DNA from 3 places in the Alteromonas infernus genome. Region 1 is predicted to be linked to each of the others. Evidence: predicted binding sites of a transcription regulator. Region 1 holds the regulator's gene; each other region holds the start of a gene.
The links. Region 1 encodes LexA, which represses DNA repair genes until DNA is damaged. Its sites were predicted from a motif close to TACTGTATNNNNATACAGTA; they were not measured.

Region 1 (3,291 bases):
TTTGCCTGACGAACCATTGCCTCTTGTTCACTCATCCACTTATCAAACTCAGCGGGCTCTTTGGCAATAACCACAACGGGCATATAACCGTGATCTTTTCCGCACAATTCAGCACACTGTCCGCGATAAATGCCGGGCTCATTTACATTGGCCCATGACTCGTTAATAAATCCAGGGTTGGCATCTTTCTTAACGGCAAAATCTGGAACCCACCACGAATGAATAACGTCGTCAGAGGTAATAAGGAATCGTATTTTTTTGCCCGTAGGTATCACTAGTGGACGGTCAACCTCAAGTAAGTAGTTATCGGTTTTCTGAAACTTGTTTTCAATCTGCTCTCTTTGTGTGGCAAGCAGCGAGTAGAACTCCACGTCACTGTCCATATATTTATAATGCCACTTCCATTGCGACCCTGTGACCAACACTGTCATATCGGGTTCAGTGGTATCTTCCATCGCGATTAGCGTATTTGCAGCCGGTACCGCCATAAAAACGAGAATAAGGAAAGGGATAACGGTCCACGCGATTTCTACTTTTACATTTTCATGAAAGTTAGCGGGCTTAGCGCCACGAGACTTTCTATGTAGATACATAGACGCGAACATCACGCCAAACACGACCACCGCAATGCCAACACAAATGAAGAACATCAACATATGAAGGTCGTAAACCTGACCACTAATGTCGGTAGCACCGCGTCGTAAATTAAGTGAAGAGATTTCTTCACTTGCTTCTTGCGCGAAAATCAATGAAGAGAAAAGCAAAAATGGTAGGCTTGCGCACCACCTTGCCAATACGGTCGTTAGTTGTTTCACTCAGCACCTCCGGAATGGTACGGCTAAAGGCGCTATCTTGTTTTGCGCTAACCCTACCAAATGAATTGCGAACGATTGACCCATAACCTCAACTTGTAAAACAAATTTAGAGTCATTGTTATTATTTTGTTAATCTCTGTATAAGAATTGCGCAATAATGTCGTGCCGTCTAGTCTTTTCTATTAAAAATTTAACGAAGTGGTTAATATTTAATCATTTGATTAAAAGTCAGCATAAGATGAGGTGTGCAGGAAGTAAGCTTTAGAATGTGCAAACGCGCAGTAAATCAAACGCCCATTTTGAACGTGGAGACAACGTCGATGTTACTTTAACTTGCTATTAAATAGACAAGTTAATCCACCTTGAACGACAGTTTTAAACAGTGCTTATATTTTGTAATAGCTGTCGCGGGAGGTATTCATGGACGAAATAAAGAGAAATCTACCGCACAATAGTGGATTCAAGGATTTCTAGTAGGAATAGGATATTCAAACCTAATTTGCCTAAAGCAGAACAAAAACGGGGAGTAAAAGGCACAAAAAAAGCGGCTAATGCACCGCTTTTGATCAAAGAAGCTAAAACCTTACATCCAATCAGCGTTTCGTATAACGCCTACTGCAATACCTTCGATTGCGAAGGGCTCATTTGCAAGGTCAACTTTTATCGGTGAAAACTCTTCATTTTCAGCATGAAGTAATACCTCGCGACCGCGTTTTTCTAGACGCTTCACAGTAACATCTTCATCAACTCGAGCTACCACCACTTGTCCATTATGTACATCAGTCGTGCGATGCACAGCTAGCAGATCACCGTCTAAAATGCCGATGTCTTTCATACTCATACCGTTTACACGAAGTAAAAAGTCTGCTTGAGGTTGGAATAGGGCAGGGTCTACCTTGTAATGAGACTCAACGTGCTCTTGAGCTAAAATAGGCTCTCCAGCAGCTACACGCCCAATTAAAGGCAGGCCTTCTTCCTCTTCAGCTTCATTGTCCAGAGGAATATTGAGCTTTATACCTCGCGACGTACCCGGCAAAATTTCAATCACGCCTTTACGCGCCAAGGCTTTCAAGTGTTCTTCCGCGGCGTTGGCAGAACGGAAACCAAGCTGACGGGCAATTTCAGCACGCGTAGGCGGCATTCCCGTTTCTTGCATGGTTGTTTTAATAAGTTCTAAAACTTCAGTTTGTCGAGCTGTGAGTGGGCGCATAAAAGACCTGTCTGTTCATACAGTTCCTGTAAGTATATACACCTAAAACCAAATAACAAGCACTTAGCGCGTCTTTTCCGATACCTTCGTTTTATTCCACAGCATAGAGAACAAGCGCCTTTTACATTTATCCCCAAACAACCTGATTTCGACCTTGCTCTTTAGCTTCATACAACGACTTATCTGCAATTGATAAGAGTGCGCTAAAATCGGCACCATAGGTATCTTCTATAAAGGTAGCGCCTATACTTATCGATAGGTTTATTGTGTCGCTTTTGTAGTTGACTATCGTCTCTTCAACCGCGACACGTAACGCCTCTAATTGCGCGCTAATTTCGCTTTTTTCTTTGCCTAAAACGACAAGCGCAAACTCTTCTCCGCCAAGTCGCGCGACGACATTCGGTGGCTGATTGTGTTTAGCGATTTTTCTGGCAACAGTTATGAGGGCTTGATCGCCTGCATCATGTCCATAGGTATCGTTTACTTTTTTAAAGTGATCGATATCGACGATAGCAACACATCCACTGCCGTGGTAATCTGATAATTTGATGCATTCATCTAAAAATGCACGCCGATTGAACAACCCCGTCAGAGAGTCAGTCATCGCTAGATGACGCAACTTTTCTTCTGCAACAGCGCGCGCTTCTTCTAACTCTACTGCATAAAAAAGACCCGCTAGCGCGTCTAATAGGGGCTGTAAAAACTCCGCATCTTCTTCGGTGTAGACGTCAAATTTATTAGCCAACCCGATCATACCGACTACGCGGTCTTTCACCTTAATAGGCAGCCCCAGAAATCGGCTAATGCGGGGGTGTCCTTTCGGAACCCCCTTTGCATTAGGATGACCACCAGAAACGTTACTAATCGTAATCTTGCCCGTCAATATTGTGGTGCCAAACAGGTTGTCGAAATTGTCAAAATACAAGTTCCGCTTTTTATATTCTGTATATTGAGAAAAGCTACTGCTGTCCCACACTACTTCTGATATAGCGTGAATGAAGAGCTTTGCAGATGCTTCTTTGCCTTTCATTTGCCCAATAAACGCAAACTGACTATCAGAAATATCTATAAGTTCAGGCAAAACATGCTGGCATGCCATCGTTAAATCATTATTTTGAAGATAAAAAGCGCGGGTCTTATTAATAAATTGTAGAAGCTGGGTTTTCTTTTTCTCGTGAAGCTCACTTTCCATTCGCTGCGTTATATCTCGATGGATGCCTGCGATGCGTATAGGCTTTCCCTGTGCGTCGCTTTCTACAGTTTTGC
Region 2 (3,291 bases), on a different contig from region 1:
GGCGTCTTTTTTGATGCGTGCCGGATTGAAGATATTAGCGTAATAAGTAAGCCAGTATTTTTCAATATGATCGTTATCTGGAAGCACACTCGAATCAGGGTTGTCTTCTAAAATAAGTGTTTCTGTATCCCAGTGAGCCGCCCGATAAGGCGTGAGTATAGACCATCGCATATTCTTAAAACGGGTTTGAAAGAAGTCGAGCTTTAACTCTAGGCTAAAATGTTCAGGCTCGTACCAAGCGATAAAGTGTTCATTGCCATCGAGTTTAACCTCTCTAAATCTTAAAAACGCGCTCATTTTATACGCGTCTCGCTTTACCGCTTTAGCTAGTGCCATAAGCTGCAATATATCGTCATCAGTTTTTAACCGAGCTAGGTTTTTGTTTTCAAACGTAACGCGCCATAACACCCTATAACACAATGCGAAGCGGTGAGCATCGCTATGACACAATGCATATTTGAAAAGCATTAAGACAGATTTAGGAATAGCATGTCTTTTTTGTGGCGTTGTGACCGTAATAGAGGGTTGGCTGTGGCCGAATAGGTCGTCCTGTACTGATTGTGCACTTTGCCAAATGATATTTTCAGGGGGGATAGATTGTGCTAAACACGCTCTTGCTGCCATGCGCCACTCATCAAACCCCGGTACTGAGTTAATTGTAATTGTTTCCATCTCACAGCAACTTCATTTAAGCGCTAAATAGTTCAAACTGCTTCGGCTGCTTGAACTGAAGTTCAAAATTATTACTATCGAGTAAGTGAATATCAGGGGCATAGTCGCCTACGCTAATAAAAGGTTTTAGCTTTTTAAGTGGTAAACGCATTTTAGTCAGATCTATCCAGTTTAGCTTTGTGTGCCGTCTAATCGCCAGAATTTTTTGCACCGTTCGAGCGCCAAGCCCCGGTACTCGTAACAACAGCAATTTGTCCGCCTTATTTAAATCAATCGGAAAGACATGGCGATTGCGTAATGCCCACGCAAGTTTAGGGTCATAATCCATATCAAGCATGTCATCGTGAACAATTTCATCAAGGGTAAATCCATAAAAGCGCAACAGCCAATCAGCTTGATAAAGGCGGTGCTCGCGAATTAACGGCGCAGGCTTTAGCGGCAACACTTCAGATGCATCGGGTATTGGCGAGAACGCCGAATAATAAACCCGGCGAAGTTTTTGTTGGTCATAAAGTTTAACGCTGGTCCCTAAAATAACTTTATCATTAGAGTCATCTGCGCCTATGATCATCTGTGTAGACTGCCCACCAGGTGCAAAGCGTGGCAGGCGTTTACCTGTATAGGTTTTATCTGCCTTGTGCTCTGCAATTTTGTCTTTTAGCGTGTTCATTGAGCCATGGATAGCACCGAGATCTTTTTCTGGCGCGTATTTATTTAAAGAGGGTTGAGTCGGCATCTCGACATTAATACTTAATCTATCTGCGTATAAACCAGCTTCTTCTTGTAACTCAGGTGAGGCATTTGGAATGGTTTTAAGGTGTATATACCCTTTAAAACCGTGGTCGAGGCGCAAAGATTTGGCAATACGTACCATACTTTCCATTGTAAGATCGGGTGAGCCAACAATGCCTGAACTAAGAAACAAACCTTCAATGTAGTTGCGCTTGTAAAAATTCAGCGTCAGGTCCACGGTTTCTTTAACGGTGAATCGTGCGCGTCGAACATTGCTAGACACTCTATTTATGCAGTAGTGACAATCGTAGATACAGTAATTAGTCATCAAGATTTTTAGTAAAGAAACACACCGACCATCAGGCGTGAAGCTGTGACATATACCCGAACCGCCGGTAAGCGAACCTATCCCCGTTTTTTCGGTTTTGCCTGCCTTTCGTTTACCCGCCGAACCGCTTGCACAGGAAGCGTCATACTTGGCTGCATCTGAAAGAATTTCGAGTTTTTGTATCAGTTTGTCGTGCATAGCAGATTACTACTTTCTCTAAGCATTTACTTAACATCGGTCAATTTTAAGCGGGATGCTTAAAAGGACCTGTATATTTAGTTTGTGTAGCCATGTGATTTCTGCACGTTATACCATGTATATATATACAGTACAAATGAGCGTTGGAAGATTTGTGCATTTAATATACGAATCTCAGCTACATTTTCGTATTGAGAAGTTAGAGCGTGTAAGGTTTGATACGAGTAAAAAGCGCTTAATTAAAATAGCCCGGTTTCGCCGACTGTTTCGAATATTTTATTTGAGCAAAGATGAGCCATATAACGGTTAAAGGGGGGGAATCAAAAACCGATGTACTTAGAAAGTTCGTCACGTAGATTAGTATACTTTTCGTTATACGGCGCTTTAAGCGACATATCGTCTATTAACTTAAACAAACGCTTACATTCATTGGTAAGCTTCATTTCTGCTTTATCTTCTTTTATCACTATCTGCAGTAGACACTGAAGTAAATTAAGCGCTACACCCGTATTAACCGGTGCAAAACCTTGTGCTAAGGCAAAGGACGCTTTTGCACGTTCGTAATCTTTTTGCTGATAGTGCTGAATGCCTTCTCGATTAAATTGCTGATAGCTAGCAAGACTTTTCCGTGCATTGTGGGCTTGCGTTTCTAACATATTTGCACTGTTTTGATCGAGCTCGTCGTGACGTGACTCGAGAAGTGAAGTTAGCTGTAACGCATCATCAAATTCACCGAGTTTGTACATAACGTTGATACTGTCTGGAATAAAAGCAGTGGGAACCTCGGTGTATTTTTCATCGAGCATGGTTTGTGACGTTGATAAATGCCGCTTCGCGTCAATTAATTTGCCGTCAATGGCGCTAATTCTGGCATTAACAATCGTACCGAAGATATCTACATCAAAGTCCCGGTCCATTTTTTGAAGGTGTTCGTCAAACTTTCCGCGTTGAAGTGTAAGTAGGGCTTCTTGTTGGTATTTATTGCGCTGTTTTTTATCTTCAGCGCACTCAGCTACATCTAATAGACTGCGAATAATACCGCACCAGTGCAGGCTCGTTTTATGAACCGACCGCTTCGACAAATTCCATATAGCTAAACTTGAATTAGCCGCGAGCACTAAGTCATCGTTTAACCTGCCAATTTCGCACGCTTTAAAGTGTCTCGGTAGAGAATAGGGCGAAAGCTTGATAGCTTCTTTAATGGCGTCTAGTGCTTTTTCGCCGTCGTCTAATTTCTGCTGTGCTTGGGCAAGTATGTCATAGGCATCCGCATTAAACCGGTTTCGTTTTAACGTTCGTTTCGCCGTCGTTATTGCTTTGTCGAATTCGTTTAGTTGAAGGTAAGTTTTTGCAATTGCGAT
Region 3 (3,291 bases), on a different contig from region 1:
GTTTACTTAAAGGCAATATCATTAGTTTGGCTCTACCCATGAATCCAAGCGGTCATTCCAAAAAGTAATTGTCGATGATGATAACGAAGATGAATAATACCAATATGTAAGTGAACCTGCTTTAATAGTGTTTGGCTCCCCTAAAATCCCCCTTACTTGAGAAAAGCTCATTCCTCTTTGCAATTTTCTCCACGTGGCTTTTTCAATGGAAACATTCACTGGTTTTGACTTCACAAGGCTTTCTAATTCTTTGACTCTCTTTTCCAAATTAGCTACATGCTGATTAAGACTTATCACTAAACTTTTTAATTCATCTTCCTCACTAGCGTTGCTCGGAAATGCAAAAATAAAAAAAATAAATAACAAATAACGCTTCATCTTACTCCTCAATTAAATAACAAAAAACATAAGCTTTCGTACTACTCCAACCCCAGTCCAAGCTGTAAACTATGCTCATCGGGTTCTTGTAAACCGATATGAATACCAAGCAGCCTCACAGGCTTTCCCTTCCCCCTGAGCATTGCTTCCGATAGCAGTATGTTCAACAAATCTAAGCTAATTTCACTAGCTTTCTGCTCTTTTGTAGTTAGTTGGAAGTCGTTAAATTTAACCTTTACGCCAAGCTTATTCATAAAACGAGTCTCAAGGTATTTTGATGAGCGACGCTTCAACTCAGGTAATAAATTTTCAACGATTATCGCTTCAAGTTCACTTTGTGAACTAATATCGAAATCAAAAGTTCTCTCAACCCCAACAGATTTCCTTATACGGGTTACTTGGACTTCTCTATCATCTATTCCATGACTACGATTCCATAATACGTGACCATATTTCCCAAAATTACTCACTAACAAGCCTTCATCAGATCGCCTTATATCACCGCAGGTTTCGAATCCAAGTGCCTTAAGCTTTTTAAAAGTTACTTTGCCCACACCGGGAATTTTTTCTAATGGTAGTGTCTCTATAAATTCCCATACCTGATTTGGTGCTATTGTACATTGGCCATTTGGCTTGTTTAGGTCGGAAGCTACTTTAGCGACGAACTTAAGCGGCGCTATCCCTGCTGAGGCAGTTAACCCTGTAGCCTTTCGTATCTCATCCCTGATCTCTTGAGCAATCAAGGTAGCAGAACCTTGATGTAGTGAGGAGTCGGATAAATCTAAATAGGCTTCATCGAGTGACAATGGCTCTATTTTAGTTGTGTATTTTTCAAAGATGCCATGAATGATTTGGCTTGTCTCTTTGTAAACTTCCATTCTTCCGGGAACTACAACCAGATCGGGACACTTTTTGAGAGCTAACCCAGTTGGCATTGCCGAACTAACACCATACTGCCTTGCAATATAATTACAAGTAGAAAGAACCCCTCGACGGTCAGATTTGCCTCCAACAGCAACTGGCTTATTAGCTAACGATGGATTGTCTCTGATTTCAATTGAGACATAGTATGCATCCATATCAATGTGAGCGATTTTCCTCATTAGTACTATGTGAAAACTGTCAATATCGACAATGTATTATTCAGAATATCAATTTTAATCATATTTCAAATGTCTTATTTTTCTTCGATACTTAGGCTGTCTTTATCGACCTGTTTTTTAGTTTCATCAAAGTGTTGACTGGTTAGATAACATATTCATGAGGATTTTTTTCCATCTCAATCTTCAAATTACTTACCATTACTACTTGACTCCATATCCAAAGCACCTTTTCGGACACTGTTGCTATTTTACACCATTGAACTGTACGCTTATACAGTTTAATATTATACCGCTTCTAAAGTAATCGAAAGTAGATGTTGAGAGACAATAAAGTCTGCCTTTGAAGAGTGAGCTTCTTAACTATGTGAAGTATGCTTTTCTATTGACGATATATGCTGGTGCATGCTCCGGCACATCACGAGCACCCATTTCGGCTCAAAGCTATCACTGACTTCAGTCTTAACCAGCCGTCTATTTCAGAGCTGTTCGATCAAAAGTGATGTCTTTCCGAAATCATTGTTCAGATGGTCGAAATCTTCTGCTCTTTCTGACCGAATCAACTGGTAAGCTCAACTTCATCGCTTTTTTGAAGTGATGAGCAGCCATGCGGGGAAAGAGAAGAGATATGAGAAGACTAAAGAAGTTACGCATCTCAAATTCAAAGTAGGCTTGAGCTATCGAGACATCGGCCAATTCTTCAGTCTTGGCCCTTCAATGTGAGTGAAATTCTCGCACGCTCTAGAGCAAGTGAGTAATCGTGGCCGCTGTTGGAAACCTCAAACGATAAAACACTCGAAGCAGTTGTATAACTCTGAGTCAGATTAGCACAAGAGGCCTCTGCCTAATTTTTGCTTATGCAGCAGGAGTTGCAGCGCAAAGGCATGACGAAGCTGCGGGAGGGGTATTACGTCGAAGATTATGCGTTGCTCAAACCTACCGGCGGTTTTATTTGATATTTCGCTCACTGAAACGGCAATAACCGTCCATCTTCCTTATTGCCCATGACCGAGGCAGTTACTTTTCTTTTGCACGCGCGACATCTATACCGATAAACACATCAAAATTTACCTCTCTTATGGGAGCTATATTAACAAACAACTCAGTTCTTTCATTACTCATAACAACCAATAGAAGTACGCTGAAAAATGCACAAGAAGATAAATTAGACGCTTCGAACCATGACCGAGAAGATAGATTAGAGGAAAACATCTACACGGTATTGGAGTTCGCAAAAGTTAAACTGGGCATTGGTTATTTCTTTCATACTTTACTGTGTCTTATATACGGTGGCTTCGCTATAGGCGCCAGTGTTCATTTATTGTTTGCAAAAGAACTCAAAGGCCTATCTTCATATATTCGCTATTGTCTCCATGCTCATTTTAGTGGCTCTCGGGATTTTAGGCTTTAAACATGCGTCCATTGATTTGCAAAAAGTGACCCTATGGTCTGCTTCTTTGTCCTTTTTGGTAGTAATTATATTAACAGGGTACGTGCATACAGTGACCTCCAGACAAAACGAAATGTCATGAAACCTTCTGAACATATTATCGAACTTGTCAAAGAAACACAGTAACTAAAAAAAGAGTTGTAAAGGTTAAAACGTTAGCCTGTTGTTATAAACTTTTTTACTCATCTTAGTGTTTCTGTTATCAACAAATTATCATGGTCAATGACTCAAATGTACGTATTGCGGTCGTTCAGGTGCGAAACATCAAACAATAGGGTCGAGGGAGCTATCGAATCTCAGAAGGACAATGCCTGCCGTCAAACGGAAAAGTATTGCCTCGACGTTAATCAGTTGGATAACTTC

Region 2: ACX5J7_RS01485 (putative DNA modification/repair radical SAM protein) is a predicted target of LexA. The motif match lies at 2,044-2,063, and genes of this name have one in related genera.
Region 3: dinB (DNA polymerase IV) is a predicted target of LexA. The motif match lies at 1,741-1,760, and genes of this name have one in related genera.

What each region holds. Positions count from the first base shown of each region.
Region 1 is NZ_CACSIG010000008.1:293,195-296,485, forward strand. Features, by position in the region: gene coxB (cytochrome c oxidase subunit II) at 1-815, opposite strand, end outside; gene lexA (transcriptional repressor LexA) at 1,399-2,025, opposite strand; gene ACX5J7_RS03240 (sensor domain-containing diguanylate cyclase) at 2,153-3,291, opposite strand, start outside.
Region 2 is NZ_CACSIG010000005.1:82,807-86,097, reverse strand. Features, by position in the region: gene ACX5J7_RS01490 (TIGR03915 family putative DNA repair protein) at 1-672, opposite strand, end outside; gene ACX5J7_RS01485 (putative DNA modification/repair radical SAM protein) at 689-1,930, opposite strand; gene ACX5J7_RS01480 (tetratricopeptide repeat-containing response regulator) at 2,251-3,291, opposite strand, start outside.
Region 3 is NZ_CACSIG010000042.1:95,036-98,326, forward strand. Features, by position in the region: gene hxsD (His-Xaa-Ser system protein HxsD) at 1-40, opposite strand, end outside; gene bamE (outer membrane protein assembly factor BamE domain-containing protein) at 22-378, opposite strand; gene dinB (DNA polymerase IV) at 420-1,481, opposite strand.